DNA from 4 places in the Vibrio sp. V39_P1S14PM300 genome. Region 4 is predicted to be linked to each of the others. Evidence: predicted binding sites of a transcription regulator. Region 4 holds the regulator's gene; each other region holds the start of a gene.
The links. The regulator PurR, encoded in region 4, represses purine synthesis genes. The targets are predictions, from matches to a motif close to TNANGNAAACGTTTNCNTNA.
Positions count from the first base shown of each region.

Region 1: a site for PurR is predicted at 6,659-6,678, ahead of glpX (class II fructose-bisphosphatase). Genes of this name have one in related genera too.
Region 2: a site for PurR is predicted at 4,059-4,078, ahead of purL (phosphoribosylformylglycinamidine synthase). Genes of this name have one in related genera too.
Region 3: a site for PurR is predicted at 3,704-3,723, ahead of purM (phosphoribosylformylglycinamidine cyclo-ligase). Genes of this name have one in related genera too.

Region 1 is NZ_WXWP01000179.1:13,205-21,746, reverse strand. It holds gene CAG65_RS09045 (malic enzyme-like NAD(P)-binding protein) at 1-690, shown strand, start outside; gene metJ (met regulon transcriptional regulator MetJ) at 764-1,084, opposite strand; gene CAG65_RS09035 (O-succinylhomoserine (thiol)-lyase) at 1,310-2,476, shown strand; gene CAG65_RS09030 (bifunctional aspartate kinase/homoserine dehydrogenase II) at 2,477-4,888, shown strand; gene metF (methylenetetrahydrofolate reductase) at 5,219-6,106, shown strand; gene zapB (cell division protein ZapB) at 6,178-6,420, opposite strand; gene glpX (class II fructose-bisphosphatase) at 6,736-7,743, shown strand; gene modF (molybdate ABC transporter ATP-binding protein ModF) at 7,781-8,542, opposite strand, start outside.
Region 2 is NZ_WXWP01000149.1:3,995-12,536, reverse strand. It holds gene CAG65_RS07490 (AbgT family transporter) at 1-1,267, shown strand, start outside; partial or broken gene CAG65_RS22205 (hypothetical protein) at 1,327-1,398, shown strand; gene tadA (tRNA adenosine(34) deaminase TadA) at 1,407-1,922, shown strand; gene CAG65_RS22375 (hypothetical protein) at 1,970-2,104, opposite strand; gene mltF (membrane-bound lytic murein transglycosylase MltF) at 2,323-3,891, opposite strand; gene purL (phosphoribosylformylglycinamidine synthase) at 4,218-8,111, shown strand; partial or broken gene CAG65_RS07470 (DUF3622 domain-containing protein) at 8,354-8,542, shown strand, end outside.
Region 3 is NZ_WXWP01000234.1:111-7,121, reverse strand. It holds gene CAG65_RS11800 (TraB/GumN family protein) at 1-410, shown strand, start outside; tRNA gene CAG65_RS11795 (tRNA-Pro) at 585-661, opposite strand; gene CAG65_RS11790 (DUF3149 domain-containing protein) at 917-1,057, shown strand; gene smrA (DNA endonuclease SmrA) at 1,226-1,807, shown strand; gene rluF (23S rRNA pseudouridine(2604) synthase RluF) at 1,904-2,923, shown strand; gene upp (uracil phosphoribosyltransferase) at 2,981-3,607, opposite strand; gene purM (phosphoribosylformylglycinamidine cyclo-ligase) at 3,787-4,827, shown strand; gene purN (phosphoribosylglycinamide formyltransferase) at 4,830-5,468, shown strand; gene CAG65_RS11760 (class II glutamine amidotransferase) at 5,529-6,374, opposite strand; gene lpcA (D-sedoheptulose 7-phosphate isomerase) at 6,408-6,983, opposite strand.
Region 4 is NZ_WXWP01000161.1:26,920-35,461, reverse strand. It holds gene glgC (glucose-1-phosphate adenylyltransferase) at 1-879, shown strand, start outside; gene glgA (glycogen synthase GlgA) at 869-2,326, shown strand; gene CAG65_RS08065 (alpha/beta fold hydrolase) at 2,509-3,306, shown strand; gene CAG65_RS08060 (putative signal transducing protein) at 3,310-3,630, opposite strand; gene CAG65_RS08055 (TVP38/TMEM64 family protein) at 3,627-4,319, opposite strand; gene CAG65_RS08050 (TfoX/Sxy family DNA transformation protein) at 4,471-5,061, opposite strand; cyclic di-GMP riboswitch class I at 5,175-5,259, opposite strand; gene purR (HTH-type transcriptional repressor PurR) at 5,416-6,420, opposite strand; gene torD (molecular chaperone TorD) at 6,653-7,300, opposite strand; gene torR (two-component system response regulator TorR) at 7,538-8,245, shown strand; gene elyC (envelope biogenesis factor ElyC) at 8,306-8,542, opposite strand, start outside.

The DNA.
Region 1 (8,542 bases), on a different contig from region 4:
GACGCGGTGATTGTGTGTCTCGGTGCTGGCGCGGCGGCTGTGGCGTGTATGGAGCTGCTGATCAAATGTGGCGCCATGCGTGAGAAGATCTACATGCTGGACCGTAAAGGTGTGATTCATACCCGTCGTGATGATCTCAACGAATACAAACAACTGTTCGCCAACAACACCGACAAACGCACCCTGGAAGACGTGATCGAAGGTGCCGATCTGTTCCTCGGCGTGTCAGGTCCGAACCTACTGTCACCGGAAGCGCTCGAACTGATGGCTGACAAGCCAGTGGTCTTCGCCTGTTCCAACCCGGATCCGGAAATCAAACCAGAGCTGGCGCGCGCGGTGCGTCAGGATCTGATCATGGGTACCGGTCGCAGTGACTACCCGAACCAGGTCAACAACGTGCTGTGTTTCCCATTCATTTTCCGTGGTGCGCTGGATGTTCGTGCCAGCGAAATCAATGACGAGATGAAGCTGGCTGCGGTTGACGCTATCCGTGAACTGGCCAAAGAGCCGGTGCCAGCAGAAGTTCTGACCGCGGCCGGAGTGGAGAAACTCGAGTTTGGTCCAGATTACATCATTCCAAAACCGATGGACTCTCGCCTGCTGCCACGCGTAGCCAAAGCGGTTGCTCAGGCCGCGGTGGATTCAGGTGTGGCGCGCATCGCGATGCCAGACAACTACATGGCAGGGTAATTCGCCCCATAGCGACACAAAAAAGGTTGGCGAAGGCCAACCTTTTTTCTTTCCGGTGATGATGAGGTGACGCTTACTCGTCGTCAAATGCCTCAAATTCGATGCCCATCGCGGTCATGATCGCTTTGGCTTCAGTCGGGATTTCGTCCGGACGGTCTTTGCGCAAATCTTCATCAGTCGGTAACGGCTGACCGGTGTACGCGTGCAGAAACGCTTCACACAGCAATTCACTGTTCGTCGCATGGCGCAGGTTATTGATCTGGCGGCGAGTACGTTCGTCTGTTAACACCTTCAATACTTTCAGCGGAATAGATACGGTGATCTTCTTGACTTGCTCACTTTTCTTGCCGTGTTCCGCGTATGGGCTAATGTATTCACCATTCCAGTCTGCCATTGCGCACCTTCGTTATTGTCATCTGTATAAAGAAAAATTAGGAAAGCTGAATTTTAGCGGGATTTAAGGCTATAAGCAAAGACATATAGACGTCTAGAAGTGTTGACGTCTTAATTTTTGAAAAGTAAAGTGGTGGCAATGGAGATGGAAAACGCCCTGATGTCACGATTTAGGTATAGCGTAATCCAACAGACAAGTCATCACCTGTTTCGAAAGGAAAGCCTCATGAGCACCCGCAAGCCAGCCACAATCGCGGTACGTACTGGTATCGAATCCGACACCCAGCATCACGCAGTCGTTCCCCCGATCTATTTGTCGACCAATTATGGCTTCCCGGCCTTTGGTGAAGTCCCCCAATACGACTATACCCGTTCAGGCAACCCCAATCGTGGCCTGCTGGAAAAAGCGCTGTATGAGCTTGAATCGGGTCAGGGCGCAGTCGTGACCAACTGCGGGACCTCAGCCCTCAATTTGTGGGTATCCGCTTTCCTTGGTCCGGACGATCTGATCGTGGCACCGCACGATTGCTACGGCGGCACATACCGTTTATTCAATACCCGGGCACAAAAAGGTGATTTTCAGGTTGCGTTTGTCGATCAATCCGACGACGCGGCACTGGAGGCCGCACTGGCCAAACGTCCCAAACTCATTCTGCTGGAAACCCCATCCAACCCGCTAGTGCGCGTAGTGGACATCGCCAAAGTATGCGAGAAAGCCAAACAATCCGGCACCCTGGTCGGGGTCGACAACACCTTTTTGACTCCGGTGTTCCAAAAGCCACTTGAGCTCGGCGCTGACTTTGTGATCCACTCCACCACTAAGTTCATCAACGGTCACTCTGATGTGATTGGCGGCGTGGTGATCACCAAATCAGTGCAACACGCCGAAGATCTGGCCTGGTGGGGCAACTGCATCGGCGCTACGGGCACTCCGTTTGACAGCTACATGACCTTACGCGGGATCCGCACACTTGGCGCCCGGATGCGCGTGCATGAGGAAAGCTCACGCGAAATTCTGCGTTATCTGCAAGCTCAGCCTATGGTCCGCAAAATCTACCACCCAAGTCTGCCAGAACATCCCGGCCATGAGATCGCCAAAAAGCAGCAAAGCGGATTCGGCTCAATGCTCAGCTTCGAATTTTCTGGCTCGTTTGAACAACTGAAATATTTCGTCGGCCAGTTAAGCCTGTTTTCGCTGGCGGAGTCGCTCGGCGGTGTCGAAAGCCTGATCTGCCACCCAGCCTCGATGACACACCGAGCCATGGGAGAAGCGGCACTGACGGAAGCCGGCGTATCACAGCAACTGCTGCGGCTATCGGTCGGGCTGGAAGACGTCAGCGACCTGATTGCCGATCTGGATCACGCCTTTACGCAAGCAAAGGAGGCACTGTAAATGACGCCCTTCCGTCAACTGCACAAATTCGGCGGCAGCAGCCTGGCCGATCCGGAGTGCTATCGCCGCGTGGTGACCATTCTCAGAGAATATTCAGGCAACGACGATCTGGTGGTCGTGTCTGCCGCCGGCAAAACCACCAACCGTTTAATTGAGTTCACCGATGCGCTCAACAAAGACGGTCGTCTGGCACACGAGGTCCTGCAGTCCCTGCGTCAATATCAGTCGGAACTGATTGAGGACTTGTTGGACGGCGACAGCCGCGAACAGTGTCTGGCCCAACTGCATGATGAATTCAGCTCACTCGGTGAGCTGACTGCGCCGCTAACGGAGTCCAGCCGCGCCGCTGTGCTGGGTCACGGAGAAGTATGGTCATCCCGCCTTCTGGCGGCCCTGTTGAACGCCAGTGATATGCAGGCAGTGGCTCAGGACGCGCGCGCGTTTCTGCGTGCGGAGGCCGGTACCCAGCCGGAAATCGATCGCGGCAGCTCCTATCCTCTGGTCAAAGATGTGCTGGCTCAGCATGCCCATCACCGTGTGGTGATCACCGGCTTTATGGCGCAAGACACCCAAGGCCATACGGTTTTGCTTGGTCGCAATGGCTCCGATTACTCGGCGACCATCATCGGTGCGCTGGCCGAGGTTGATCAGGTGACCATCTGGAGTGATGTGGCCGGCGTTTACAGCGCCGACCCCCGTCTGGTCGGTGATGCCTGCCTGTTGCCACTGCTGCGCCTAGATGAAGCCAGTGAACTGGCACGTCTGGCCGCGCCCGTCCTGCACAGCCGTACCCTACAGCCCGTAGCACAAAGCGCAATGGATCTGCATCTACGTTGTAGCCACGCACCGGAATCCGGCTCTACCCGTATCGAGCGGGTGCTGGCTTCCGGTCGCGGCGCCAAAATCATCACGTCGCTCAACGAAGTGCTGCTGATCGAACTGAGTTTCGGTCATGGCCACGACTTCCAGCGTTTACAGAATCAGGTGCTGGCCCACTTAAAGCGTGTCCAGCTTGAGCCTCTGGCATTTGAATCTCAACCGGATCAATTGTGTCTGCGGCTGGCCTATACCGCAGAGATCGTCGGCGGGGCACTGCACTACCTGCAAGACGCCGCCATCGATGCAGAAATCAAACTGCGTGAGGGCTACTCACTGGTGGCGGCCGTCGGCGCAGGCGTGATCACCAATCCCAACCACTGCTTTGGTTTCTACCAGCAACTGAAACACGCACCGGTTGAATTTATTTCCGAATCTTTGTCCGGCTTAAGCCTGGTAGCCGTCGTGCGTAAAGTAGACACCGAACCGTTAGTCAAAGGCATTCACACTCAGCTGTTTCAGGCGCAAAAAAGGGTGGCGATCGCTCTGTGTGGGAAAGGCAACATCGGCGCCAGCTGGGTTGCCCTGTTCACCGAACAAAAAGCAGAGCTGGAAAAACGCCACGGCATGAGCTTTGAGCTGGTCGCGGTGATTGACAGTCAGACCTATTGGTTCGATGAACATGGACTGGATCCGACTCAGATAGACGCCCGTTTTGACGATGAGGCGATTCCTTATCAGGACTGCGCTTGGATCAAACAAATCGGCGCGCTACGCAGTTACGATGATGCCATCGTGCTGGATGTCACTGCCAGTGCGGAGCTGGCCGAACGTTATCTGGAGATAGCCGAACAAGGCATGCACCTGATTTCGGCCAACAAGGTGGCCGGCTCAGCATCCAGTGAACAGTATCATCAGGTGCAGGATGCGTTTGCCAAAATTAACCGTCACTGGCTGTATAACGCCACGGTCGGGGCTGGCCTGCCGATCAATCATACCGTGCGTGATTTGCGCGAAAGTGGCGATGATATCGTCGCGCTGTCGGGCATTTTTTCCGGCACGCTTTCCTGGTTGTTTCAACAATACGACGGCAGTGTCCCCTTTGCTGAACTGGTCGATCTCGCCTGGCAGCAAGGGCTGACTGAACCCGATCCGCGCAACGATTTGGATGGTTCTGACGTGATGCGCAAACTGGTGATCCTGGCGCGCGAGTCCGGCCTGCATATTGAGCCAGAGCAGGTAAAAATCGAGTCGTTGGTGCCGGATGAACTGAGCGCAATATCACTGGATGATTTCCTCGACCGAGGTCAGCTTCTCAGTGAGCAACTGGCCGAGCGACTGGCGAAAGCTCAGCGCGAAGACAAGGTGCTGCGCTACGTCGCACGACTGGAGAAAAACGGCAAAGCCACTGTTGGCGTTGAGGCACTGAGCCGCGAGCATGCGCTGGCCAACCTGCTGCCGTGTGACAACATTTTTGCCATCGAAAGTCGCTGGTACAAAGACAACCCGTTGGTCATCCGCGGGCCCGGTGCCGGACGTGAAGTCACCGCCGGAGCGATTCAGTCTGATCTCAACCGACTGGCTGGCTTACTGTGATCTTTTTGCCCGTCCTGAACACAAGGCGGGCTCCGTTTGCTCCTCTGCACACCATAGGGTGAACTCCGCTTCTGATAGTAAAAAATACTGTTTATCACCCTCTGTTCCACACGTATCCAACATGCGTTATCTTTCGCTCAGAACATCCCACCAACTGGTCATTTATCGTCTACATTGATGTTGAAAAGTGCTCATTATTATCATGAGAAAAATTCATACTGACACTGTTGACATAAAAACGAATTCATTTCATTCTGTGGACATATAGACGTCTAAACGTCGATTTGAACAGTTGAGATTTGTGGTTAACGCCACCACAGGGAGAGTAAGATGGGATACACGCACGCAGGTCATATCGACGCACTGAATCAGAATATCGCTGAGCTTTCTGACAACATCAATGTGTCATTCGAATTTTTTCCACCCAGCAGCGAGAAAATGGAAGAAACCCTGTGGAACTCTGTTCACCGTCTCAAGACCCTGCAACCTAAGTTCGTTTCCGTTACCTACGGCGCGAACTCTGGTGAACGTGATCGCACCCACTCGATTATCAAAGAGATCAAAGCAGAAACGGGGCTGGTGGCCGCACCCCACCTGACGTGTATTGATGCCAGCCGCGAAGAGCTGATCCAAATCGCGGACGACTACTGGGCCAATGGTATTGAAAACATTGTGGCACTGCGTGGCGATATCCCAGCGGGAGGCGGCCGCCCGGAGATGTATGCCTCTGATTTGGTGCAATTGCTGAAATCACGCCACGACTTTGACATTTCCGTGGCGGCGTTTCCGGAAGTACACCCAGAAGCCAAAAGCGCACAGGCGGATTTGCTCAACCTGAAACGTAAAGTCGATGCCGGTGCAAACCGCGCCATCACGCAGTTCTTTTTCGATGTGGAATGCTACCTGCGTTTTCGCGACCGCTGCGTGGCAGCAGGCATTGACGTCGAGATCGTGCCGGGGATTTTGCCGGTATCGAACTTTAAACAGGCATCGCGCTTTGCAGCGCAGAACCATGTCAAAGTCCCGGGCTGGATGGCGCGTCAGTTTGACGGCCTCGACGACGACCCAACCACACGCCAGTTGGTCGGCGCCAGCCAGGCGATCGACATGGTACGCGTGTTAAGCCGTGAAGGAGTAAAAGACTTCCACTTCTATACCCTGAACCGGGCAGAGATGACCTACGCCTTGTGCCACACACTGGGCGTACGACCGCGTTAATCTGCACAGCCACTCCCAAAAGAAAAACCCCTGCTCAATGGCAGGGGTTTTAGCATCGGGTCATGGCGAACTTATTCAACTTCGTCCATTTTACCCAGCAGGCTGCGAATGCGCTCTTGCCACTGGGCGTGATCTTGTTGCATCTGCTGTGCTTTCTGCTCCAGCTCAACACGGCTGTCACGCAGTTCATTGGCTTCACTCACCAGTTTCTGCTTCTCTTCTTTCAATTCTTCCACTTCCATTTGCAGAAGTGCGATCGTGTCTACTGCGGTTTGAATTTTTGCTTCTAGTTGCTCTAATACTTCAAAAGACATCTTAGCCTACCCTTTTGTTTATTCGGTTGACGTGAAGTGACTCTCCACCTAATGCCTTCATTCTACTCAGCACAGCGGCGAGAAACACTCTCTATATTCGATATTTTGCGCTATTCGGTTAAAAAAACGGCGCATATTGACAAACAGTTAACTTAAGCCCACGCCAGCCCTGATGCTGACTCGCTCTTTGGTCATTTTTGCATTCATTCTTGATCCAGTACAAGTGATACGGACGCAAAAAAGCAAACGTTTACTTTTTGATATGCTAAAATCGCCGCCGTAAATTTCCTCATCCTGTTTGACATTGGAGTCCTCATGAAACGCGATTTAGCAATGGCCTTTTCCCGGGTTACGGAAGGTGCCGCACTGGCAGGTTACAAATGGCTTGGCCGTGGTGACAAAAATGCAGCCGACGGTGCCGCAGTGGAAGTGATGCGCACCCTGCTCAATCAAACGGACATCAGTGGCGAAATCGTCATTGGTGAGGGCGAAATCGACGACGCACCGATGCTCTACATCGGTGAAAGCGTCGGATTGGGTGGCGATGCCGTCGACATTGCTGTCGATCCGATTGAAGGCACACGCATGACTGCCATGGGGCAGTCCAACGCACTGGCGGTACTGGCGGCCGGCGAAAAAGGCAGCTTTCTCAAAGCGCCGGATATGTATATGGAAAAGCTGGTTGTCGGGCCTGGCGCTAAAGGCTGTATCGATCTCAACAAGTCACTCGAAGACAACCTGCACAACGTGGCGAAAGCGCTCAACAAATCGCTCGACACCTTAGTGGTGATCACGCTTGCCAAGCCACGCCACGACCCTATCATTGCTCAAATGCAGGCACTGGGCGTACGGGTATTCGCTGTACCAGATGGCGACGTGGCGGCATCAATTCTGACCTGTATGCCTGACAGTGAAGTGGACATGATGTATTGCATCGGCGGCGCTCCAGAAGGCGTGGTGTCTGCGGCGGTGATCCGCGCGCTCGATGGCGACATGAACGGGCGTTTGCTGCCGCGCCATGAAGTTAAAGGCGAAAACGAAGACAACCGCATCCACGGTGCGGCCGAGCTGAAGCGCTGTCAGGAAATGGGGGTGGAAGCGCGAAAAGTGCTGCGCATGGATGACATGGCGCGCAGCGACAACGTGATTTTCTCCGCAACCGGCATCACCAAAGGCGACCTGCTCGAAGGCATTACCCGTCAGGGTAACATCGCGACCACCGAAACCTTACTGATACGTGGCCGCTGTCGCACCATCCGCCGCATCAAATCCACCCACTACCTGGAACGTAAAGATCCAGAAGTCAGAGCCATAATTCTCTAAACAAAACCGCCCGTTCTCTGCAACGGGCGATTTTGCGTCAGCGGCGATGAATGTGTACCCGGTAGCCCGTGTCTGCTGGCAGAAAATCGACGTAATGGTCAACCGCTTCTAACGCATCATCTTCATGGTGCGTGACGTACAGCAGCTGGCTCAGCCCGGCAGCGGCGATCCGATTCAGCGCAAACCACACCAGTTTGCGGTTGAGATAGTCCAGCCCCTGATACGGTTCGTCTAGGATCAGCAGCGCCGGTTGCTTAATCAGCGCGCGGCCTATCAGGAGTAATCGTTGCTGACCATAATCCAGCGCTTTAAAGCTGACTTTGGCCAGCTCGCTCATCGCCAGTACCTCCAGCCACTGCTGCGCCAGCAGAATCTGATTTTTAGACGGCTGTTCGTACAGGCCAATCGAGTCAAAAAAGCCGGACAATAGCACCTCCAGCGCGCTGCATCCGACCCGGTATTGCAGATGCAGCGCGGATGAGACGATCCCGATGTGACGTTTCACATCCCAGATACTCTCGCCACTGCCCCGCTTCATACCCAGCACGGTGACATCATTGCTGTAACACTGCGGGTGATCGCCCATAATGAGCCCGAGCAACGTACTCTTACCACAACCATTGGGCCCTCGAATCTGCCAGTGCTCCCCTCGGCGGATTTGCCAGTTTAACTGCGAAAAGATCAGCCCGTCCACGTACTCCACTTTGACGTCTTTCATCGCAACCAGAGGTTCCGGGTAGTCGTGCGGCGCAGATTGCAGCTCCATCAAGGCAAACATCGCCGAGCTTTTCTGCTCAGA
Region 2 (8,542 bases), on a different contig from region 4:
CGTGCTGGTCGCGATGCTCGGGGTCGGTGTGGCAGATTCGTCCGGCTTTATTACCACCGGGCTGAAAAAAATGCTCAACTTCACGCCGGCCAGATTGCTGACACCTATGTTGATTCTGGTGGCGATTGTGTCCCACACCGCGGCGGATGCCGGGTATGTGTTGGTTATTCCATTGGGCGGGATCATTTTCCATGCCGCTGGCCGTCACCCTCTGGCGGGTATTGCTGCGGCATTTGCTGGCGTTTCAGGCGGTTTCTCCGCGAACTTCATTCCTTCAGGAATCGATCCCTTGCTGGCGGGGTTCACCCAGACGGCGGCGCAAGTGCTGGATCCCGACTACGTAGTGAACCCGCTGGCGAATATTTTCTTCACCGGGTTGTCGTCGGTGATCATTGTGGCAATCGGCTGGTACGTGACGGAAAAAATTATTGAACCCCGTTTGCGTCAGATGCCTGTGGATGAAGATGCTGAAGCGGCCCCAGATCTCGGTTCATTTAGCGCAACGGAGTCCAAGGCATTTCGCTACGCTGGCTGGGCGATGTTGGCTGGTATTGCACTGCTGATTTTTGCAGTGTTGCCAGAAGACTCCGCCTTGCGTTCGTCGGAAGGGGAAATCACCGCATTTTCCGCACCGCTGATGAAGTCGATTGTGCCACTGATCTTCATTCTGTTTATCATTCCGGGCATCGTTTACGGCCGTGTAGCCGGCACGTTCAAGAGCAGCAATGATGTGATTAAAGCCATGTCTGATACCATGTCGACCATGGGCGCGTACATTGTGATGTCGTTTTTTTGTGCCCAGTTCCTGGCCGCTTTTGGTCAGTCTAACATCGGTACTATGCTGGCGCTGTATGGTGCTGAGGGACTGAAAGCATTGAACTTACCGGGACAGGCTACCATCATCGGTATGATTCTGCTCACGGCGGCAGTGAACCTGTTGGTCGGCTCTGCATCGGCAAAATGGGCGCTGATTGGCCCGATTTTGGTGCCAATGCTGATGGCTGTGGGGATTTCGCCGGAACTGTCACAAGCAGCGTATCGAGTGGGAGATTCCGTGTCGAACATCATTTCACCACTGATGGTATTCTTCCCTCTGGTGGTGGTGTACTGCCAACGTTATGTAAAGTCGACCGGCATTGGTACGCTGGCATCGCTGATGATGCCGTTTTCCATCGCGATGTTGATCGGGTGGTCGATATTCCTGCTGGCGTACTGGGGGCTGAGTATTCCACTTGGTATTCAGGCACCGTACACCTACTCTATGTAAAGTCGTTGCCGAAGAAAAAACGCAGGCCTTTGCCTGCGTTTTTTATTGGAGTGGGCGGCTTGTCCGGTGACTATCCTCGTCAACGACTTACCGTTATAATTTTGTCAGTGTTGTTATTAATCTCTTTGTCGGAGCTACTGTGTCGCAATCCCCGTTTTCCCCTCAAGATGAACATTTCATGCGCCGTGCGATAGAGCTGGCACGTCAGGCGGAAGCCGAAGGGGAAGTGCCGGTCGGAGCGGTGCTGGTGAAAGACGGCCAGGTGATCGCGGAAGGATGGAACCGTTCTATTTGCAGTCATGACGCGACAGCGCATGCGGAAATTCAAACGCTGCGTCAGGCGGGTCAGGTGCTGCAGAACTATCGTCTGCTGGATACCACGCTGTACGTAACTCTGGAACCTTGCCCTATGTGTGCGGGCGCTCTGTTGCACAGCCGGGTGAAAAGAGTGGTGTATGGTGCGCCGGATCTGAAAGCCGGAGCTGCCGGAACTGTGTTGGATCTGTTTGCCAGTCAGGCTGCGTATCACTACGCCGATGTGGAGTCTGGTTTGTTGGAGCAGGAGTGTCGCGAGCAGCTTCAGGCGTTTTTTAAGCGTCGCCGTAAAGAAATCAAAGCACTGAAACAAGCGAATAGGGCAGCAGGAGAAGAGTAAGACCAGACAGCAAACACCCGCCGAGGCAGATGTCTGCTCATTGATGATCAGGCCATGCAGGCTTGCATGAAAGCGCGGTTACGCCAGATGATTTTCTTTTTGTTGTTGGCCAACATACGTTTACGACGATTGGTCGCAACGGTTTTATACAGGCGTTTCGATTGCATTTTACGTTTCAGCATAAAACCACCCCCCTAGTAAAATCCGTCACCTCTGTATGGGTGACGTGCTTGGTTGATATTCAAAATACCGTTATAACTGTCCAATATGACTGAACGATGAAACTCAGCAAGAATCTGAATTTGGCTAATATGTATGGCTTTTTCGCCTAAAAATCAAGAGGGCAGCGCGATATTCGCGCTGCCCTCGGCGTTTAGGTGAGGTTGGAATTGAGCTGCAATTACGGCGTGTCAATACCGGTGCCGGCGGCCGATTGGGCAGGATTCGGCGCGGTGTTTACGGCTGAGCTCTGCGTCTCTGGCTCACTGATGATATCTGGCAGCTCGTCTTCCGGTGCGGCGATCACGGCCAGATCATTGATGTCTGCATCGGCATCATTGGCCGTTTGCTGCTCCACATGGCCGATGATGCTTTGATAATAGCGGCGAATGTTTTCCACGTAATTCTTAGCCTCGTCGCCCCGGGCATAGCCATAACGGGTTTGACTGAAATAGCGTTTTTGGCGCAGCAGTGGCAGACGATCTTTTACGTCATTCCAGGCATCCGGGTTCGCTCCCTGCTTTTTGGTCAGGCGGCGAGCATCCATCATATGGCCGTAGCCTACGTTGTAGGACGCCAATGCAAACCAGATCTTTTCATGTTCGTTGATGCTGTCCGGGACCCGTTCGACCATTCGGCGTAAATATTCCACGCCGCCCAGCACAGATTGCTCAGGATCCAGTCGGTCCTGCACTCCAACGCTTTTGGCGGTGGGCAGGGTTAGCATCATCATGCCGCGCACACCAGTGGGTGATTTCGCGGTTGGATTCCAGTGGGATTCCTGATACGCCAACGCGGCAATCAACCGCCAGTCAAACTCTTTAGAGTATTTTTTAAACAGCGGTGACCATTTGGGCAGCTTGTCATCCAGCGCGCGGATAAATGCACGGGTATCAACGTAATCGAAGCTGCCGACGTGACCAATGTATTTCTCTTCCAGATTGGCCAGATGGCCAGACTGTTTCAGGTTGCCAAAGAATTCGATCATCAGCGCATAGAGACTTTCATCTTCTGAGCGACGAATAAACCAGGAGATCGGTTGATCTTCGGTCAGCTCAAACGCCAGTGCCAAATCCGGATAAACACGTTGCGACAACGAGACTTCAATGGAGTCGGCCACAGTAAAGCGTATTTTACCATCGGAGACTTTTTTCAACTGATCGTTGACGTCTGAGTTGGTGTCAATCTGATAGCGAAATTGCGGATACTGGCGCTGAATGTCCGTCAGAGTCTTTTTGAAGTGGGAGTCATTGACGATCTCAATCACAGGTCTGTCGTTGGTGTCATCGCTGAGCGTATTTTGTCGGTTGACCAGCTGTTTTACCGAGCGTGGGCGCCATTGACCTTTTTTATACACCAACTGTTGGCTGACGTAGTAGTAGGCAGGGCCAGCACGAAAACGTGACAGGCGCTCTTCGGACTGGGACAGACCTGCGGCGATCAGATCGATTTCACCACGTTCCAGTGCCGGGTAGAGGCTGGAGATACGGTACGCGGGTTTCATCTCGAGTTTGACGCCCAACTCATTTGCGAATTCACGCGCCAGTTCGTAGTCCAGGCCTGCCGGGCCATCCGGGCCAATGTAATAGGAGAGCTGGTTGTTGAGCGTACCGACTCGCAGAACGCCGCGCTCGCGGATCTGGTCCAGTTCACTTTTGGGCTCAGACTCAATCTGGCATCCCTGGAGAAAAAGGGCGAGCAAGAACAGCGTCAGGGCGCGGTAGAGTCGTCGCATATAGTTATAATTCATGAATGATAAATCTCGTACTTCCGGTGCGGCTCAAAGAACCAGTGTTCATTTGAGTTCCGACATTTATATCAAAGAGGCATAAGTTGGCAAAGTCCGGTAAGGTAAAGATTTGTCGATCTGCGTTCAATGCTGCCAATTTTGGCCTAATTCAAAAATGACAAAAAAAGTGACGCAAACGGTTGCTTTTGATGTTACATCACAAAAACAATTCCTATATAATGCGCTCGCAAAGGAGAGGTGAAATCGGTATAAGTTCTGGGTTTTATTGTAACTTGCTGAATTTATTCCAATATTACCTTAATCACTTGCATAAGAGACCTAAGCACATGAGAATTTTGCGTGGCTCCCCAGCTCTTTCTGAGTTTCGTGTCAGTAAATTACTGGAACTTTGTCATGAACAAGCTCTGCCGGTAACCGGTATTTACGCAGAGTTTATGCACTTTGCTGATCTGACCGCTGATCTGGATGCACCTGAGTTAGAGAAATTAGAAAAACTTCTGACGTACGGCCCAACGATCGAAGAGCACGAGCCTCAAGGTCTTTTGCTTTTGGTGACTCCGCGCCCGGGTACTATCTCACCTTGGTCTTCAAAATCCACCGACATTGCAAAAAACTGTGGTCTGAGCAAAGTGAAGCGCCTTGAGCGCGGCACCGCTTATTACGTAGAATCTTCGACAACGCTATCGGACGCGCAAGTGGATGCGGTAAAAGCGCTTATCCACGATCGTATGATGGAAACCGTGTTCACGGAACTTGAAGCCGCGTCAGCACTGTTTACGGTCGCAGAGCCTAAGCCTGTCGCGCACGTTGATATCTTAGCGGGTGGTCGTGTTGCACTTGAAGAAGCAAACGTTTCCCTAGGTTTGGCGCTCGCAGAAGATGAAATTGATTACTTAGTCGAGAACTTTACTAAGCTAGGTCGTAACCCTAACGACATCGAGCTGATGATGTTTGCTCAGGCGAACTCAGAGCACTGTCGTCATAAAATCTTTAATGCAGACTGGACTATCGATGGCGTAGACCAAGAAAAGTCGCTGTTTAAGATGATCAAAAACACATTCGAAACGACACCTGACTATGTGCTGTCTGCATACAAAGACAACGCAGCAGTAATGACCGGTTCGAAAGTGGGTCGTTTCTTCCCAGACCCTAAATCTCGTCAATACACTTATCACCATGAAGATGCACACATCTTAATGAAGGTAGAGACGCACAACCACCCGACGGCAATTTCTCCATGGCCGGGGGCATCAACCGGTTCTGGCGGTGAAATCCGTGACGAAGGCGCGACCGGTATCGGTGGTAAACCCAAAGCGGGTCTGGTTGGTTTCACCACATCTAACTTGCGTATTCCTGGTTATGAACAGCCTTGGGAAACCGACTTCGGTAAGCCGGGTCGTATCGTAAACGCACTAGATATCATGCTGGAAGGCCCTCTGGGCGGCGCGGCATTCAACAACGAATTTGGTCGTCCAAACCTATTGGGTTACTTCCGTACTTACGAAGAAAAAGTGACCTCTCATGCGGGTGAAGAGGTGCGTGGTTACCACAAACCAATCATGATCGCGGGCGGTATGGGTAACATCCGTGACGAACACGTACAAAAGAAAGAGATCCCAGTAGGTGCGAGCCTAATCGTACTTGGTGGTCCGGCAATGAACATCGGTCTTGGTGGCGGTGCGGCGTCTTCAATGGCGTCAGGTCAGTCAGCTGAAGATCTGGACTTTGCTTCAGTACAACGTGAAAATCCAGAGATGGAGCGTCGTTGTCAGGAAGTGATCGACCGTTGTTGGCAGCTAGGTGAAGACAACCCAATCGCCTTTATCCACGATGTGGGCGCGGGCGGTATCTCTAACGCATTACCTGAGCTTTGTGACGACGGTGAGCGTGGCGGCAAGTTCCAGCTACGTGATGTACCAAATGATGAATTGAGCATGAGCCCACTGGAAATCTGGTGTAACGAATCTCAGGAACGTTACGTTCTTGCCGTTGCGCCAGAAAACATGCAAGCATTCGATGCCATCTGTAAGCGTGAACGTGCACCTTACGCTGTGGTCGGTGTGGCAACAGAAGAGCGTCATCTGACATTAGAAGACTCACACTTCGACAACACGCCAATTGATATGCCAATGGATATCCTGCTTGGTAAAACACCGAAGATGCATCGTGAAGCGACGACGTTGAAAGTCGATAGCCCAGCGATTGCACGTGATGGTATTGAAATTAACGAAGCGGCAGAGCGCGTACTGCGTCTACCAACGGTTGCTGAGAAAACCTTCCTGATTACAATCGGTGACCGCTCAGTAACGGGGCTGGTGGCCCGTGACCAGATGGTTGGTCCTTGGCAGGTGCCTGTCGCGAACTGTGCGGTTACGGCGGCAAGTTACGACACCTACCACGGCGAAGCAATGTCGATGGGTGAGCGCACGCCGGTTGCGTTACTCGACTTCGGCGCATCGGCTCGTCTGGCGGTAGGTGAGTCACTGACTAACATCGCGGCGACAGACATCGGCGATATCAAACGTATCAAACTGTCGGCGAACTGGATGTCTCCAGCGGGTCACCCGGGCGAAGATGCGGGTCTTTACGAAGCAGTGAAAGCGGTCGGTGAAGAGTTGTGTCCGGCGCTGGGTTTGACTATCCCGGTTGGTAAAGACTCCATGTCGATGAAGACCAAGTGGGAAGAGAATGGCGAAAGCAAAGAAGTCACTTCACCGTTATCGTTGGTTATCACTGCGTTTGGCCGTGTTGAAGACGTACGTAAGACCGTAACGCCTCAGCTTCGTACCGACAAAGGTGAAACGTCGCTGGTGCTGGTTGATCTGGGCAACGGTAAGAACCGTCTTGGCGCTACCGCATTGGCGCAGGTGTACAAGCAACTGGGGGACAAACCCGCTGACGTCGACAACGCAGAGCAACTGAAAGGTTTCTTCGATGCGATGCAAAAACTGGTGCGAGCCGACAAACTGCTGGCTTACCACGACAAAGGCGATGGCGGCTTGCTCGTCACGCTCGCAGAAATGGCTTTTGCGGGTCACTGCGGTGTGAAAGCCAACATTGCTGAGCTAGGCGAAGATACGCTGGCGGCGCTATTTAACGAAGAACTTGGTGCGGTTGTTCAGGTTAAGAACGACAACTTGGATTCAGTGCTGTCTACGCTAGCGGCAAACGGCTTAGAATCATGCTCACATGTGATTGGTTCCGTTGATGCTTCAGACCGCTTTGTTATCACCTCTGGTGATGCCGTCGTACTTGAGCGTTCACGTACCGAGTTACGTGTTATCTGGGCAGAAACGACGCATAAAATGCAGGCACTGCGTGATAATCCAGCGTGCGCCGACCAGGAATTTGAAGCGAAGAAAGATAATTCGGACCCGGGTCTGAACGTCTCACTTAGCTTTGATGTCAACGAAGATATCGCCGCGCCGTACATTGTTAAAGGTGCGAAACCTAAGATGGCGATTCTGCGCGAGCAGGGCGTGAACTCTCACGTTGAAATGGCGGCAGCGTTTGACCGTGCGGGCTTCGAAGCAACCGATATCCACATGAGTGACATTCTAACAGGTCAGGCGGCACTGGATGAGTATCAGGGGCTGGTGGCTTGCGGTGGTTTCTCTTATGGTGACGTACTCGGTGCAGGGGAAGGGTGGGCGAAGTCTATCCTGTTTAACGCCCAAGCGCGTGAGCAATTCCAAGCCTTCTTCAACCGTGAAGAGACGTTCTCTCTCGGGGTGTGTAACGGTTGTCAGATGTTGTCGAACCTAAAAGAACTGATCCCAGGAGCGGAGCTGTGGCCACGTTTTGTTCGCAACGAATCGGAACGTTTTGAAGCGCGCTTTAGCCTGGTTGAAGTGCAGAAATCGGATTCTGTCTTCTTTGATGGTATGGCGGGATCTCGTATGCCTATTGCGGTTTCTCACGGTGAAGGCCGCGTGGAAGTGCGTGGTGGTGAGCACCTAAACGCCATTGAAGCATCCGGTACTGTCGCGCTGCGTTACGTTGATAATAACGGTAACCCAACACAGCAATATCCGAATAACCCGAATGGTTCACCAAATGCGATTACTGGCCTGACAACCGCAGACGGCCGCGTGACCATCATGATGCCGCACCCTGAGCGGGTATTCCGCACAGTGGCGAATTCCTGGGCGCCGGAAGGCTGGGGTGAAAATGGCGCTTGGATGCGTATGTTCCAGAATGCACGTAAAAACATGGGTTAAGTTTGATTGTTTTCACCATATTAATCGCGCAGGTCTGTTGGCCTGCGCTTTTTTATGGATCTTGGCCGTCGGGAGCCGCTGCGTTTCGTGCCGGGCAAAAAATAGTTACAGCCAAAGGCGAACTTTTATGCTCTAATACCGCGCTATTCGGACCCGGAGATGGTGCTGTATGGAATTTAAGCTTTGCAGAGGTGGATGTCTCCTGCGGGGCTATGTCTACGTTATCCTTTAGGAAAATGACAATGTCGAAAAGTAAGAAATTTGCTGTCCGCGTGAGTGAAAAACGTGGTGGCTGGTGCGCTGAAATCACCCGTCAGGTGACGTCTCGTAAAACCGTTGTGTCTAAACGCGAAACCGGTTTTGAGACAGAAGCACAGGCTCAGGCCTGGGGCGAGCAGGAGCTGGCCGGGTTCATCAAGAACCAGACTGAG
Region 3 (7,011 bases), on a different contig from region 4:
CGGTGCTGAGCCTTGAACCTTTGCAGTTTCAGATTGACATGCTCACCCGCCAGCCGCAAGGAGGTAAAGAGCTACTGACCTCCATACTCAATGACTATGATAAAGGAGAGCAACTAACGGATTGCCTGATCAACAGCTGGAAGGCTGGCGACGCGCAAAAGCTGGTCGAGTCTGCGGATCTGTCATCGGTCAGCGACACGTTCACAGAACAATTTCTCTATCAGCGTAATCGTGACTGGGCCACCAAGCTCGACAATGGCACGATATTGCCCAAGCCGGCTGGTCGCTATCTGGTTGTAGTCGGTGCGCTTCATTTGGTCGGTAAAGATAACCTGATCGACCTACTCACACAAAAAGGCTTTCAGATCGCTCAGCTTTCGGACAGCCAAATCGCACACTGCACGCTGTGAACAAGACGAAGACACCAATATAAGCCCCGACATCGCTGTCGGGGCTAAGCAATATGGTCGCTGAAGAGGGATTCGATCGGACTGGCGCTCCAGTCCACGACCCGAGTCGCGGCCCTACTAAACCTAAACACCAAAAACGAAAAAGCCCCAGCATTTCTGCTGAGGCCTTAAATGTGGTCGGTGAAGAGGGATTCGAACCCCCGACCCTCTGGTCCCAAACCAGATGCGCTACCAAACTGCGCTATTCACCGAAAAAGTTGTTCAGGCTATTGCCTGTCAACGGATGCGTATATTACGGATTCTCATGTTGAACGCAAGTGATTTGACTCAGTTTTTCTGAATTTCAGTTTGTTCGACTAAAACATCATCAACGGGCCACAAATTGTGACAAAAAACACACCCGAAGAAACATATTATCAACCTATGCAACACAATTGATCCAGATCAGTGTCGCCGAGCCAAGCAAGCATTAACGTAAACCCCGTCTTCGCAACTTTGGAGGAAACATGGACTTTTGGCTTGATCTCCTATTTGGTAATGCAGTGGGGCTATCTTCAATGATAGTAATCTTTGGCGCTTTGGGTCTGATGCTGTTCTACGGCGGTTTCTTCATTTACAAGGTTATGAACGACAAATCTCCTCACTAGATCGCTTAGCACCTATTCGTAGAGTAGTGTGACGCTATGCACCGGATTAGATTGCTTGTCTAATCCGGTTTTTTATTGCCTTTAAGACTGAATTGAAAAGATAAGTGATCACTCACCTTTTTCGGTTGGTATAATTCTGTTATTGATCCCTACCAGTGAGATGCCATTATGTCTCATGACGATGATTTTGCCCTCTTCCATGAAATGATGGGAGACGTCAAACCGCTCAAAAACGATACCGCGGAACTGAAAAAAAGCCACAGCGTGACCGAAGCGCAACTGGCCAAACGTGAGGCCGCCATCTGGCTTACCGAAGATGACCCTGAGTATCTGTCGACCGAACATGCCACTATGCTCAAGCCGCAAGACGTGATCGAGTTTAAGCGTGACGGTGTGCAGGAAGGCGTCTATCGCAAACTGAGGCTCGGGAAGTACCCGATTCAGGCTCGGCTGGATTTGCACCGAAAAACACTGAAAGAAGCCCGTGACGAAGTCATTTCCTTCTTGCGTCAATGCATCGCTATGGATATCCGCACGGTTGTGATCGTGCATGGTCGGGGGGAAAAATCCAACCCGCCAGCTCTGATGAAAAGCTATGTGGCAACCTGGCTGACACAAATACGCGACGTGCAGTGTGCTCACAGTGCACAGCGCTTCCACGGCGGCACCGGGGCGGTGTACGTCTTGCTCAGAAAGAGCAGCGACAAAAAAATGGAAAACCGGGAGCGCCACCAAAAACGCATGGGCTAACAGCACCATTAATGGTACACTCCGCGCAGATAGTGAGCAGCTTTAATAGCTGCTCTGTTTTTACCGATTGCCGTTGTGAAACGTAGAGAGAACAACATGTCACAAGATTCAGCAAAACGCCTCAATAAATACATCAGTGAGACAGGTTACTGCTCTCGTCGCGAAGCCGATAAACTGATCGAACAGGGTCGGGTAACCATCAATGGCACCGTTCCGGAAATGGGGACAAAAGTCCTTCCCGGAGATGATGTCTGCATCGACGGCAACCCGGTTAGCGCCAAAGAAAAGCCGATTTATATTGCGCTGAATAAGCCGACCGGTATTACCTGCACCACCGAACGTGATATTCCGGGCAACATCGTCGACTTCATCGGGCATAAAAAGCGTATTTTTCCAATTGGCCGTCTCGATAAGCCGTCTGACGGTCTGATTTTCCTCACCAATGATGGTGATATCGTTAATAAAATTTTACGCGCCGGGAACAATCACGAGAAAGAGTACGTTGTTCGAGTCGACAAACCTGTCAGTGATGAATTCATTCGCCAAATGAGCGCAGGCGTCCAGATTCTTGATACCGTCACCCTGCCATGCAAAGTGACGCGTGAAACCAAATTTTCTTTCCGTATCGTCCTGACACAAGGTCTTAACCGTCAGATTCGCCGGATGTGTGAAGCTTTGGGGTACGAAGTGTTTAAGCTGCGTCGGGTACGCATTATGAACATCACTCTGGACGGTATTCCTAACGGCCAGTGGCGCTACCTGAGTGACTCGGAAGTGAATGACATTCTGGCGATGTGTGAAGACTCCAGCAGCACCGAAGAAGCATCAAAAGTCGACAGCCAGGGTAAGCGCATTCGCAAAGCCACGGATGCTAAGCTCTTTGACAGCCGGGAAGAAAATCAAAACTCCAGTGCTCGCCGAAACCCAAAGAGCCGTACGTTTAAAGGCAACAATGCCGACGCATTCCGCCACGCGCCGAATTCGAAAAAAGGTCGCGGCCCACAAAAGCCAACATCTGAAAGTCACAAACCGTACCGAAAACCAGCAGCAGGTCACTCGGCGCCACGGCCAAGTGCGAAACCTCGCACTGGTGGTACTCTCAGCCTGAAAAAATAAATCACCAATAAAAAGGGGAGCGTCATGCTCCCCTTTTCTATTCAGGGTTATCGCGTGTTATTTCGTACCAAAAATCTTATCACCCGCGTCACCCAGTCCCGGAACAATGTAGCCTTTGTCGTTCAGCTTTTCGTCGATCGCAGCAGTGTACAGCTCAACATCCGGGTGTGCTTTTTCCAACGCTTCAATCCCTTCCGGCGCCGCCACCAGCACCAGCACTTTGATCTGATTACAGCCCTGCTCTTTCAGAAGGTCGATAGTGGCGATCATCGAACCACCAGTAGCCAACATCGGATCCACCACCAGCGCGATACGCTCACCGATGTTCGAAGCCAGCTTGTTGAAGTACGGAACTGGCTCCAGGGTTTCTTCGTCACGGTAGATACCGACGACACTGATACGTGCACTTGGCATGTGCTCCAGAACACCATCCATCATACCCAGACCTGCGCGCAGAATCGGTACAACAGTCACTTTCTTGCCTTTGATCTGATCGACTTCTACCGGGCCGTTCCAGCCATCAATGGTTACTTTCTCAGTTTCAAAGTCCGCGGTTGCTTCGTAAGTCAACAGACTACCTACTTCTGTTGCTAGCTCACGAAAACGCTTTGTGCTGATATCACCTTCTCGCATTAGACCGATCTTGTGCTTCACTAGAGGGTGTTTAACTTCAACAACTTTCATTTCCATCTCCGGCTTAGTATTGGCAATTTTTAAACAAACTTTCCGATTATAAACGATTTCCCTCTCAATATCTTGATCTGAGCTAAGATAAAAAACTCGCGCAAACGTTTGCTCTTTGTGTTTAAGCACTGGTAGAATAGCGCCGTTTTCATATCCAACTTAAGTTCGAGGACTTTCCCGTGAGCGGTAACAACTCTTCTCTTAGCTACAAAGACGCTGGTGTAGACATCGATGCAGGCAATGCGCTTGTTGACCGAATCAAAGGTGCAGTAAAACGTACTCGTCGTCCTGAAGTGATGGGCGGTATCGGCGGTTTTGGCGCTCTGTGCGAACTGCCAACGAAATACAAACAGCCGGTTTTGGTTTCCGGTACCGATGGCGTTGGTACGAAACTGCGTCTGGCTCTGGATATGAACAAACACGATACCATCGGTATTGACCTGGTTGCGATGTGTGTCAATGACCTGATTGTTCAAGGTGCTGAGCCGCTGTTTTTCCTAGATTACTACGCGACCGGCAAACTGGATGTCGATACCGCGGCCGATGTGGTCACCGGGATCGCCGATGGTTGTGTTCAGGCAGGTTGTGCCCTGATTGGTGGCGAGACCGCTGAAATGCCGGGCATGTACGAAGGCGAAGACTACGACGTTGCAGGTTTCTGCGTTGGTGTTGTTGAAAAAGAAGACATCATCGACGGTACAAAAGTACAAGCCGGTGACGCACTGATCGCGGTTGGCTCAAGCGGCCCGCACTCAAATGGTTACTCGTTGATCCGCAAGATCCTGGATGTCTCTGGCGCGGACAAAAACGAAGAGCTGGATGGTCGTACCATCGGTGAACACCTGCTGGAACCCACCAGAATTTACATCAAGTCAGCGCTGAAAATGATCGCCGAACACGACATTCACGCCATTTCTCACATCACTGGCGGCGGCTTCTGGGAAAACATTCCACGTGTATTACCACAAGGCACCAAAGCGGTGATTGATGGAAACAGCTGGGAATGGCCAGTCATTTTTAAATGGCTGCAAGAAAAAGGCAACGTCACGACACATGAAATGTATCGCACCTTCAACTGTGGTGTTGGCCTGATTGTCGCACTGCCAAAAGCGCACGCCGATGCTGCGGTTGCTCTGTTGCAGCAGGAAGGAGAAAACGCTTGGATCATCGGTGAAATCGCTGATGCTCAAGCTGGAGAAGAACAGGTAGAGATCAACTGAGCATGAAAAGTATTGTTGTTTTAGTTTCAGGAAATGGTTCCAACTTACAAGCGATTATCGATGCTTGTGAAACCAGCATTAATAATGGCAAAGTGACCGCTGTTTTTTCAAACAAAGCAACTGCTTATGCTTTAGAGCGTGCCAAGAAAGCCGGGGCAGCAGGTGTCTTTCTCGATCCAAAGTCATTCGATACCCGTGACGCTTTCGATCATGAACTGATGAAACAGATTGACGAGTACAGCCCGGATTTGATTGTGCTGGCTGGTTACATGCGCATCCTGAGTGGTGAATTCGTTCGCCATTACATGGGGCGCATGATCAATATTCACCCCTCACTGCTACCGAAATATCCGGGCTTAAATACCTATCAACGCGCCATTCATGCGGGTGATGAAGAGCATGGCACCAGCGTTCACTTCGTGACTGAGCAACTGGATGGCGGACCGGTTATCCTCCAGGCAAAAGTGCCCATTTTCGATGACGATACCATCGACACGCTGACTGAGCGGGTTCAAACGCAAGAATACAAAATCTACCCACTGGTGGTGGAATGGTTTGTAAACGACCGTCTGGAAATGCGCGGCGGTAAAGCGTTTCTTGATGGCAAGCAGCTTGGTATTCATGGCTACGCCAGCGAGTAAAATACTCACGCGATCAAAAAAGGGTTGATGTTTTATCAACCCTTTTTTCTTTTCCTGGAGTTATTCCAGAGACTCAGTAGGTGCCTGATTCCCCGGCTTGGCCGCTGCAAACGGCACATCATGCAGCTGTGCCGCATTACCATCAATCAATTCACCGAAATGAAACAGACCGTATTCGCCAGGCTTCATCCGATGCCAGTTTTCGTTATCGGTCAGTGGCTGGGTCGCGATCACCGAGACAATGTCATTCGGGGTGGTTTCTTCCTGAAAGTTGATGGTCACATCTTCATCAATCAGGGTCGCCTTGCCAAACGGAGCCCGGCGAGTAATCCAGTACAGATGATTGGTACAGTAGGCCATGACATATTCCCCGTCAGAAAGCAGCATGTTGAATACTCCTTTCTCTTTGAGGACGCCACAGCGCGCTGCCACGAACTGGAAAACACCAATCATGTCCTGAGGTGGCTCTGGGAACTTCTCTTCCATCTCGTTGAGCAGCCAGCAAAAAGCCAGCTCGCTGTCGGTCTGGCCCACCGGCCTGGTCCGACCGGTGTCCATGTCCAAATAACCTGACAACTGCCCATTGTGCGCAAATGTCCAGTAACGTCCCCAAAGCTCGCGAGTGAACGGATGGGTATTTTCCAGATTCACGCCCCCACGGTTCGCCTGTCGGATATGACTCACAACCGCGCAGCTTTTGATCGGATAGTTCTGCACCCATTCCGCGATCTTAGACTGGCAGCTCGGGTTAGGGTCTTTAAAGGTACGAAACCCTTTCCCTTCGTAAAAGGTGATCCCCCAGCCATCACGATGTGGGCCAGTTTTTCCTCCCCGCTGCATCAGTCCGGTAAAGCTGAAACAGATATCGGTGGGTACATTTGCGCTCATGCCGAGCAGTTCACACATGTTTTTTAAAACTCCCTGACCGCCCTATAAGGCTTATTCCATTTCTTTTTCAATCAATTGAATCACGATGTGGATGATCTTGATGTGCACTTCCTGAATACGATCTGCGTAACCAAAATGCGGTACCCGAATTTCCACATCCGCCAGACCAGCCATCTTGCCGCCGTCTTTACCCGTCAGAGCTATGGTTTTCATCCCTTTGGCTTTGGCCGCTTCAATCGCTTTCAGAATATTGCCAGAGTTACCAGAAGTCGATAAACCGAACAGTACGTCCCCTTCAGAGCCGACCGCTTCGACATAACGAGAAAAGACGTAGTCGTAGCCAAAATCGTTACTGACGCAAGAAAGGTGGCTCGGATCGGAAATCGCAATACCAGGGTAACCCGGACGATTGTCACGGTAACGCCCCGTCAGCTCTTCAGCAAAGTGCATCGCATCGCAGTGAGAGCCGCCGTTGCCGCAAGACAACACTTTGCCGCCTTGTTTGAACGAATCCGCGATCACTTTGGCCGCAGCTTGAATCTGAGCGATATTGTGATCATCGCTCAGGAATTTATGCAGAACGTCGGCCGCTTCGTTTAATTCACTTCTAATCAGATCCTGGTACATAGGTTCATCTCTTATTTGTTATTTCGTT
Region 4 (8,542 bases):
GAGCCGGATCAGGTCTGTATTTTTGGTTCAGATCATATCTATAAAATGGACATCAAGCAGATGCTTGAATTCCACAAACAGAAGCAGGCTGCGCTCACGGTGTCGGCGCTGCGCGTGCCGGTTGCAGAAGCCTCTCAGTTTGGGGTGATCGAAGTGGATGCTCAGGGACGCATGGTGGGTTTTGAAGAGAAGCCGGCACAACCCAAAGCCATTCCGGGTGATCCGGAACATGCGCTGGTGTCGATGGGGAACTACGTTTTTGAGGCTCAGGTTCTGTTTGCAGAATTAATTGAAGATGCAGCCAACCAAGCGTCATCACACGATTTTGGTAAAGACATCATCCCCAAAATGTTCCCTCGTGGTGATGTCTACGTGTATGACTTCAGCACCAACACCATTGCGGGAGAGAAGAACAAAGTCTACTGGCGAGACGTCGGTACCATTGACGCTTACTGGCAGGCTCATATGGATCTGTTGGAAAACGACGCGCCGTTTTCTCTCTACAATCGCAAGTGGCCCCTGCATACCTATTATCCGCCACTGCCGCCAGCCACGTTTACTGATTCAGATAATGGCCGGGTGCAGATTATTGACAGTTTGGTGTGTAATGGCTGCTATGTGCGAGGGTCGCGAATTGAAAAATCTGTACTTGGATTTCGCAGTAATATTGCATCTGCCTGTGATATCAGTGAAAGTATCCTTCTGGGAGATGTCAAAATCGGTGATGGATGTGTGCTGCGCCGGGTCATTATCGACAAAGATGTCGAAATTGCACCGGGTACTGAGATAGGCGTGAACCTGTCACAGGATAAAAAGCGCTTCCATGTTTCTGATGAGGGCATTGTGGTCATTCCAAAAGGAGCAAGAATTGGCTACTGAGAAGTTGTCTGTCCTGTTTGTTGCATCAGAAGTTGAAGGGTTAATCAAGAGCGGCGGTTTAGCGGATGTGGCTAAAGCGCTGCCTGTGGCATTGCGTGAGTTGGGTCAGGACGTGCGCATTGCAATGCCCGCTTACAGTAAAATCGGCGATGTGGAGACGTCGGAAGTTCTGCTCGATACTGAGTTGGAGCATTGGCCTTACACGCCATATCGGGTACGTAAACTCGATGTCTCATCGGTGCCTGTGTATGCCATCGAATGTCCGCAGTATTTTGAGCGCGCTGAAATGTATGCAGAAAATAATCAGGCGTACCGTGACAACGGGGAGCGCTTTGCGTTTTTCAGTGCTGCTTGTCTGGATATGCTTCCCAAACTGACTTTTAAACCAGACATTGTGCATGCCAATGACTGGCACACGGGATTAGTGCCATTCCTGCTCAAGAAACGTTATAGCGCCAATGATTTTTTCCGCGGTATGAAAAGCGTTCTTTCGGTACACAATGCGGTTTTTAAAGGCGTCTTCAGCTACGATGAGCTGGAGTCGGTGCCGGAACTGCATTCGCGTTATGTGCCTGAGGCGGCAGTCAGCCCGACGCACATTACCATGCTAAAAGCTGGAGTGATGTCAGCGGACAAGATTAATGCTGTCAGCCCGACGTACGCTGAAGAGTTGAAAACGGAGCTGGGTAGCCACGGTATGGTAAAAGAGTTCCTCAGCCGGGCGAGCGACTTGGTGGGGATCCTCAATGGTTGTGATTATTCGTCATGGAATCCTGAGACGGATCCGCACCTACCACTGCCTTATGACGCTGAGGCGAGCAGTATGCTGGCGGGAAAACAGGCCGCGAAACAGGCACTACAGCAGGAACTCGGGTTGCCCCTGCGTGAAGTCGCTATGTATGGCATGGTTTGTCGTCTGACCCATCAAAAAGGCGTCCACTACTTGTTGCCGATCCTCGAAGCGTTTTTGCGCCACGATCTACAGCTCGTGATGGTTGGAACTGGCGACCCGATATTGGCCTCTCAGCTTAAGGACATCGCTGCGCAGCACGGGCACAAGTTTGTCTTTGTCGAGGCGTACAGTGAACGCCTGGCGCATTTGGTGGAAGCCAGCTCGGACTTTTTTCTCATGCCTTCTGAGTTTGAGCCATGTGGTCTCAATCAAATCTATAGCATGGCGTATGGTGCAGTGCCGATTGTACGCGGTGTGGGTGGACTTAAAGACAGTGTCACCGACTACGACTCGGATCCGGATAACGCAACCGGGTTGATTTTCAATGAGCCAGATCCGCAGGTTCTGTTGCTGATGTTGCAGCGCTCTCTGCTGCTGTATGTTCAGAATCCGGCGGAGATGCAACGCATTCAGCTTAACGGAATGCGTGAAAACTTTTGCTGGTCTCAGGCTGCGAAGCAGTATCTGAGTCTTTATCAGGCCGCACTTCAGTAGCCCGGGTTCAGACTGGGACTTGGATAAACAGGTGGCCAGATACGAGTAAAAACTCGACCAAATAATGGTCAGATGAAGGCATGTTCTCCGATAATTTGATATGAGGTCAGTAGTGACCGGTGAAATTTGTGGTAGGCTTCAACTCCTGTTGACGAATAACCCAGTTTGAGATGCTTTGCCTGATGAGTGACGCTTTACTGTTTCATAAAACATACTCGCATCCGACCAGTAAGGAATGGGTGGTGTTTGTGCATGGCGCCGGCGGCAGTTCCTCAATCTGGTTCAAGCAGATCAAGGCCTATAAAGCGCATTTTAACTTGTTGCTGGTGGATCTGCGCGGGCATGGTAAGTCCAACCAGTTACTCAAAGAGCTGATCGCCAATCATTATACGTTTAAGTCAGTGACCTTGGACGTGTTAAAGGTACTGGACCACCTTAAGATCCAGTCAGCTCACTTCGTAGGGATGTCGCTCGGCACGATCATTGTACGTAATCTGGCCGAGATGGCAGCCCACCGGGTCAGGACAATGGTGCTCGGCGGCGCAATTACCCGGTTGAACACGCGTTCTCAACTGCTGGTTAAACTGGGCAATCTGAGCAAGCATATTTTGCCCTATATGTGGCTCTACAGCTTGTTTGCCTACATTGTGATGCCTCAGCGCAGTCAGAAAGAATCACGCCATCTGTTCATCCGTGAGGCCAAACGCCTTTGTCAGAAAGAGTTTAAGCGCTGGTTTGTGTTGGCGGCTGAAGTCAACCCGTTGATGCGTTATTTCAAGGAAAAAGACCTGCCAATCCCCACGCTTTACCTGATGGGCGCTCGTGACTATATGTTTATCCAGCCGGTGAAAGAGATGGTTGCTGTGCACCGAACCAGTGAGCTGCGAGAAATTCCTGATTGTGGCCATGTGTGCAACGTTGAACAGCCGGATGTCTTTAATCAACATTCGATAGAATTCATTAAACGCCACACCCACTAAGGGTTACTCTGTTGGGCGAGGTGCGCCACACTGCCAGCAGGCGCCGAATTGTGGCTCGTTTTCTTCCCCGCATCGCTGGCAGCGCCATAAGGTGCCGGCTTCCGTATTCGATTGTTGATGATAGGCATCGATGATGCTCTGCGCCAACATCTTTTGCATTGGATTCAATAACCAGATGTACGGATCGGTGTCCTCCCCAAATGGCAATTCGCCTTTGAGGCCAAATAACCCTTCTCCGCGGACCTCGCACTGGATCCGCTCGGCTTTAAGCAACTCGCAAACGATATGCGCCTCTGTTGGGTTATTGGCGACAAAAATTTTCATCCGGCATTTCCGTTGACGTTAGGGGAGAGGCGAAGCTTCACCATAATCCATTTCACCACGATAGGAAACAGACCTAGCAACACAAATGAAGCCAGGACCGCCGGGGACACAATCCCAGACAGGCTGTTTATCTGCGCCAGTTGCGTTCCCGCGTTAAGGTAGACCGCGGTTCCGGGCAGCATTCCCAACTGACTCACGAGATAGAAGCGCAGGACAGAAATAGGGGTCAGCCCCATCAGTAAGTTGATCAGAAAAAACGGAAAGACGGGAATCAGTCTTAACGAAAACAGATAAAACGCGCCGTCGCGTTCCACCCCTTGATTGATGGTGGTCATTTTGTCGCTGAATTTGCTCTGAACCCAGTCACGTAAAAGATAGCGAGAGCTGAGAAACGCCAGGGTAGCACCGATAGTGCTGGCGAAGGACACTAAAACCAAGCTGGTCCAGAAGCCGAATAGAGCCGCTCCGAGCAAGGTTACGACCGCCGCACCTGGGATTGAAAACGCGGCAATTGCCACGTAGGCGACGAAATAACTCAACGCCGCCACAGCGAAGTGATCGCTGATGAACTCTCCGAGTGCGGTTTGTTGGGCCTTGGCATTGTCCAGAGTCAGATACTGGCCGAAATTAATACCAAGGAAAATGATCAGTCCAACCAGCAGTACGCCAATCAGCAATTTCTTATTCATCGTGAGTCCTCTTTGAAAACGATTGGCCAATCACTGATGAGGTGTTGCCCGGTTACTATAGCAAGACAGGCAACCGACAGAAAAAATTTCATCGTCCGTTTTGGTAAACAGTATCAATAAGAAAAAAGCCAGCATAATGCTGGCTTCGGGGTTAGCTTAGGCGATTGATCAGTTCGTCTCGCCTGGATTGAGGGATCACCGACCAGTGAGTGCCGTTAATGGCGCCCTCCAGTGCCCACAGTAGCTCCAGACCGACATCGGCGGAGTGGGTATCGCAAATCGCTTTATAGGCGGCCACAGAGCCGTGGCGCTCCAGATCTTCAACAGAAGAGATACCTGCCTTTTTCAGCATGCGCTCAGTGGCAAGTCGAAGGTTGGGAAGATCTTTCAACCGGTTAGGTTTCGCGGTTGCCTGAGAGGCTTTTTCTTTTTTTGCTGACTCTAGCGCAGATTTCGCTTCATTCAGGGTTGCTTCATGATCGTCGTTCCAGCTATCAGGCAGTGCAAAATACTTTGTCACAACGGGAAAGCCGCGCTTCTTATAAACGTAAGGTTCATATCCTTGTTGCTTAAACTTTGCAGTAGTCTGCTCGTTAGCGCGGATGTGAAGCTTTTCGTTTACTACCAAAGCAAACATTGTGTCGTCGACAAAAATACCAAAACCACCAAACATTGAACGAGATTTGACGCGTCCTAGTTGCTCAAAAAGTCGCATTGAATCTTTAAGTACTGGTTTATCCATGTTTTTATTTCTCGGTGTATGTGAATACGCCACCAAATCAGGTCCGAGAGGTTAGCAAAAACATGCAATCGGTGTGTCAAATAGCAGTAAACTTGCTGAATGCATTTTTTGCCATCGGCAACCCCGCTACCTACCAGGTTCTGGTTTAGGCCGGAGGCTTTGCGTCCCACCCTTTCAGATGGTTTGCCCTGTGCGTGGCTAATGTAACCAATTTAAGCATAAATAAATTTTGCCCAGAGCTTCACAAAGTGTGGTTATAAATGTGATCTTGCTTCAGGAAATTGATGGTGTGAAATGCGTTTAGTAAATAGTAAGTCACTAATACTAAACGCATTTTTATCAATAAGTGAGAGGTTAGTTCAGTTTTTTGACTGTACAGCGTTCGACAATTTCAGGGTGCATTTCGAAGACACGTTTCTCGTGTTCTTTGTCTTTTATACGCTCCAGCAGGATCTCAAATGCGTTCTTTCCGACCCGGCGCTTCGGCTGGTGAACGGTCGTTAGTGGTGGTGAGAAGTACTCTGCCAACTCTATGTTGTCATAACCAATGACGGACATATCTTCCGGAACCCGGATGCCTTTTTGCTGCAGACGACTCATCAGACCCAGGGCCATGGTGTCGTTAAAGCAGAAAATCGCGGTCGGGCGTTTGTCCATCGCGGCAATTTTGTCTGCCGCTAATACAGCGGTGTCGCACTCGAAGTTGCCTTCCAGGATCCAGTCTTCATTTACCGGTAGCTTGGCTTCTCCCATGGCGCGGCGGAAACCCAGAATTCGTTCCTGACAGGCTGCTTTTTCAAAGTGACCGCTCAGGCAGGCGATGTCGGTGTGGCCGTGATCGATCAGGTATTTCGTCGCCAGGTAGCCGCCTTCTTCTGAGTTATCGATGATCTTGTCTGCCTGGGAGCTTGCCGGGCCCCAGTCCATAATGACTTTCGGAATGTCTGCGTGACGCTCAAGCATTTCCGACAGCTCTTCGGTCAGATCAGAGCACATTACCAGGATACCGTCGACGCGCTTCTCAGCCAGCATGCGGATGTAGTCCCGTTGCTTTTCGTAGATACCGCCGGTGTTACACAGGATCAGCGTATAGCCTTGACGGTAACAGTAGCTTTCTACCCCATCGATCACTTCCGAGAAAAACAGGTTGGTTGATTGAGTGACCAGCATACCGATGGTGCGCGTGGTATTGCATTTCAGGCTACGCGCAACGGCACTCGGGGCATAGTTCAGCTCTTTCACCGCTTCCATCACTTTTTCTTGGGTGGCTTCAGCAACAAAGCGGGTTTTGTTAATCACATGGGATACAGTCGTCGTTGAAACGCCGGCTAAGCGTGCGACATCTTTAATGGTAGCCATAAGGTTCTGTCCTGTTGTCACCTGCCAGGTCAACCGGATTCCCCCGGCCTGAGGCAGTAAGTATCAGAAACACAAAAACCGCTTAAAGACAGCGGTTTGCATTCATCATCATATTTTTATCGTTTGCGATCACGATTTTAGACTGCTCTGCCGCAAGTGGCAATTAAAAAACCATCGCCTGGATAAGGCGATGGTCACAAAATGTTAATCTTGTCAGAGAGGGGCTTCGCGCTTATTCACCAACCAGATATTGGCAATCAAGCTCGAGAAATGCTTCCAACAGTGCGGCAACCGCTGCATAAAACCCAAACTGATCATACTGCTGACAACGTTGACTGAACTGAGGAACCCAGGAGAGCAGATGTTGACGGATAAAAACTTCCTGATCCAGCAGCGCCTGATCGAGGTGCTTTTCCTGTTCCAGTTCGTTAGAGCGGATAATCATGTTGCCAAGGAAATCGAGTTCTATCGCCAGATGATCGGCTGGCTCGTTGAGGGATTTGTCGACCGCCACACCGTGATGTGCCATCACGGCTTCCATTTCAATGGCTGGCTCGTCATTGAGCAGACCCGATTTACCGATATAAATGGAGGCGTAAGGTAAAGCGGCGTCTTTGTCTGATTTCAGGAACAGATCGCAAAAATCCGCAGCCAGTTCAAGTGGCGCGTCTGCTCGGTCCATCAGGCGATTTAAGGCATCCACCAGTTGGTCAGAGGCCGGTTTCAGCGTGCTATTTTCACCAAGCCCGCTCAGAAAAGCGCGGATCTGAGGGGAGTGATACTGCTCAATGTCGGCCTCGGTCAGCTCTTTGGCAAACAAGCTGGATAACCACCAGTAAATTTCAGCTCGTTTTTCATTGAACGCTTTGGTTTCTTGCATGGATTAAGCTCCGGAAATTCTGATACTTCTAAGTTTAATGGATAAAGATGAATAGCGGTAACGCCATGTATGACAAATTATCGCGGCTTATGACGAAATATGAATGGAGTGGTGAAGGTTGTCTTGAATCAATAAAAAGCCAGCTTTCTTCGAATTCGCACCGCGGAGACTAGAATTGTGACTAGTTATGAATAGAATAATTATCGTAAACCATTCCAATGATTCAAAGTGGTGTAAATGAGCTATCACGTATTAGTAGTAGAAGATGATGCGGTGACTCGCAGTAAACTGGCGGGCTATTTTCAGAGTGAAGGTTACCAGGTCAGTGAAGCGGAGAATGGCGATCAGATGCGCGATATGCTTCAGGCTCACGCGGTCGATTTAGTGATGCTGGACATCAACCTTCCTGGCGGCGATGGCCTGATGTTAACGCGTGAACTGCGCAGTCAATCTGATATTGGAATTATCCTGGTGACAGGGCGCACGGATAGCATCGACAAAATCGTCGGCCTGGAGATGGGCGCGGATGACTACGTTACCAAACCGTTTGAGTTACGCGAGCTGCTGGTTCGGGTCAAAAATCTCTTGTGGCGTATTTCACTTGCCCGTCGTGGCGGACAAATCTGTGAGGAGCAGGATGGCAACGTGATTCGTTTTAGCGACTGGACGTTTGATGTGCAGCGCCGCGCCTTAAGTCGCAACGGTGAACCGGTGAAGCTGACGAAGGCGGAATATGAATTATTGGTGGCGCTTTCTTCCTACCCGAATCAGGTACTGAGTCGCGAACGAATCCTGAACATGATCAGCCACCGGGTTGATGCGCCGAACGATCGCACCATTGACGTGTTGATCCGCCGGATGAGAGCGAAAATGGAATTCGATCCCAAGAACCCGCAAATTTTCGTAACGGTGCATGGCGAAGGCTACATGTTTGCCGGCGATTGATCGTATACGGAAACAAAAAAACCGAAGCGTTGGCTTCGGTTTTTTATCGCTGAAATTGCTCTACTGCGCCTCACTGTTGCTCAACTGGCTTTGTTCGGCTTCGATCGCTTGCTGCTCGTAATCCGAAACCCAATTGCGCATAGACTGCCAAATCCTGCCTAACGTTTCATGCCAGTAGCGCTCAGTTTGTTCAAGATACACGGCTTTTGGGGTGTACTTATCCCAAGCCTGAGCAATGTTGGATTGCGCCAGATAATTGGTCGGCGCAGCAATTGGTGACAGACCCGCGGAGTTAAA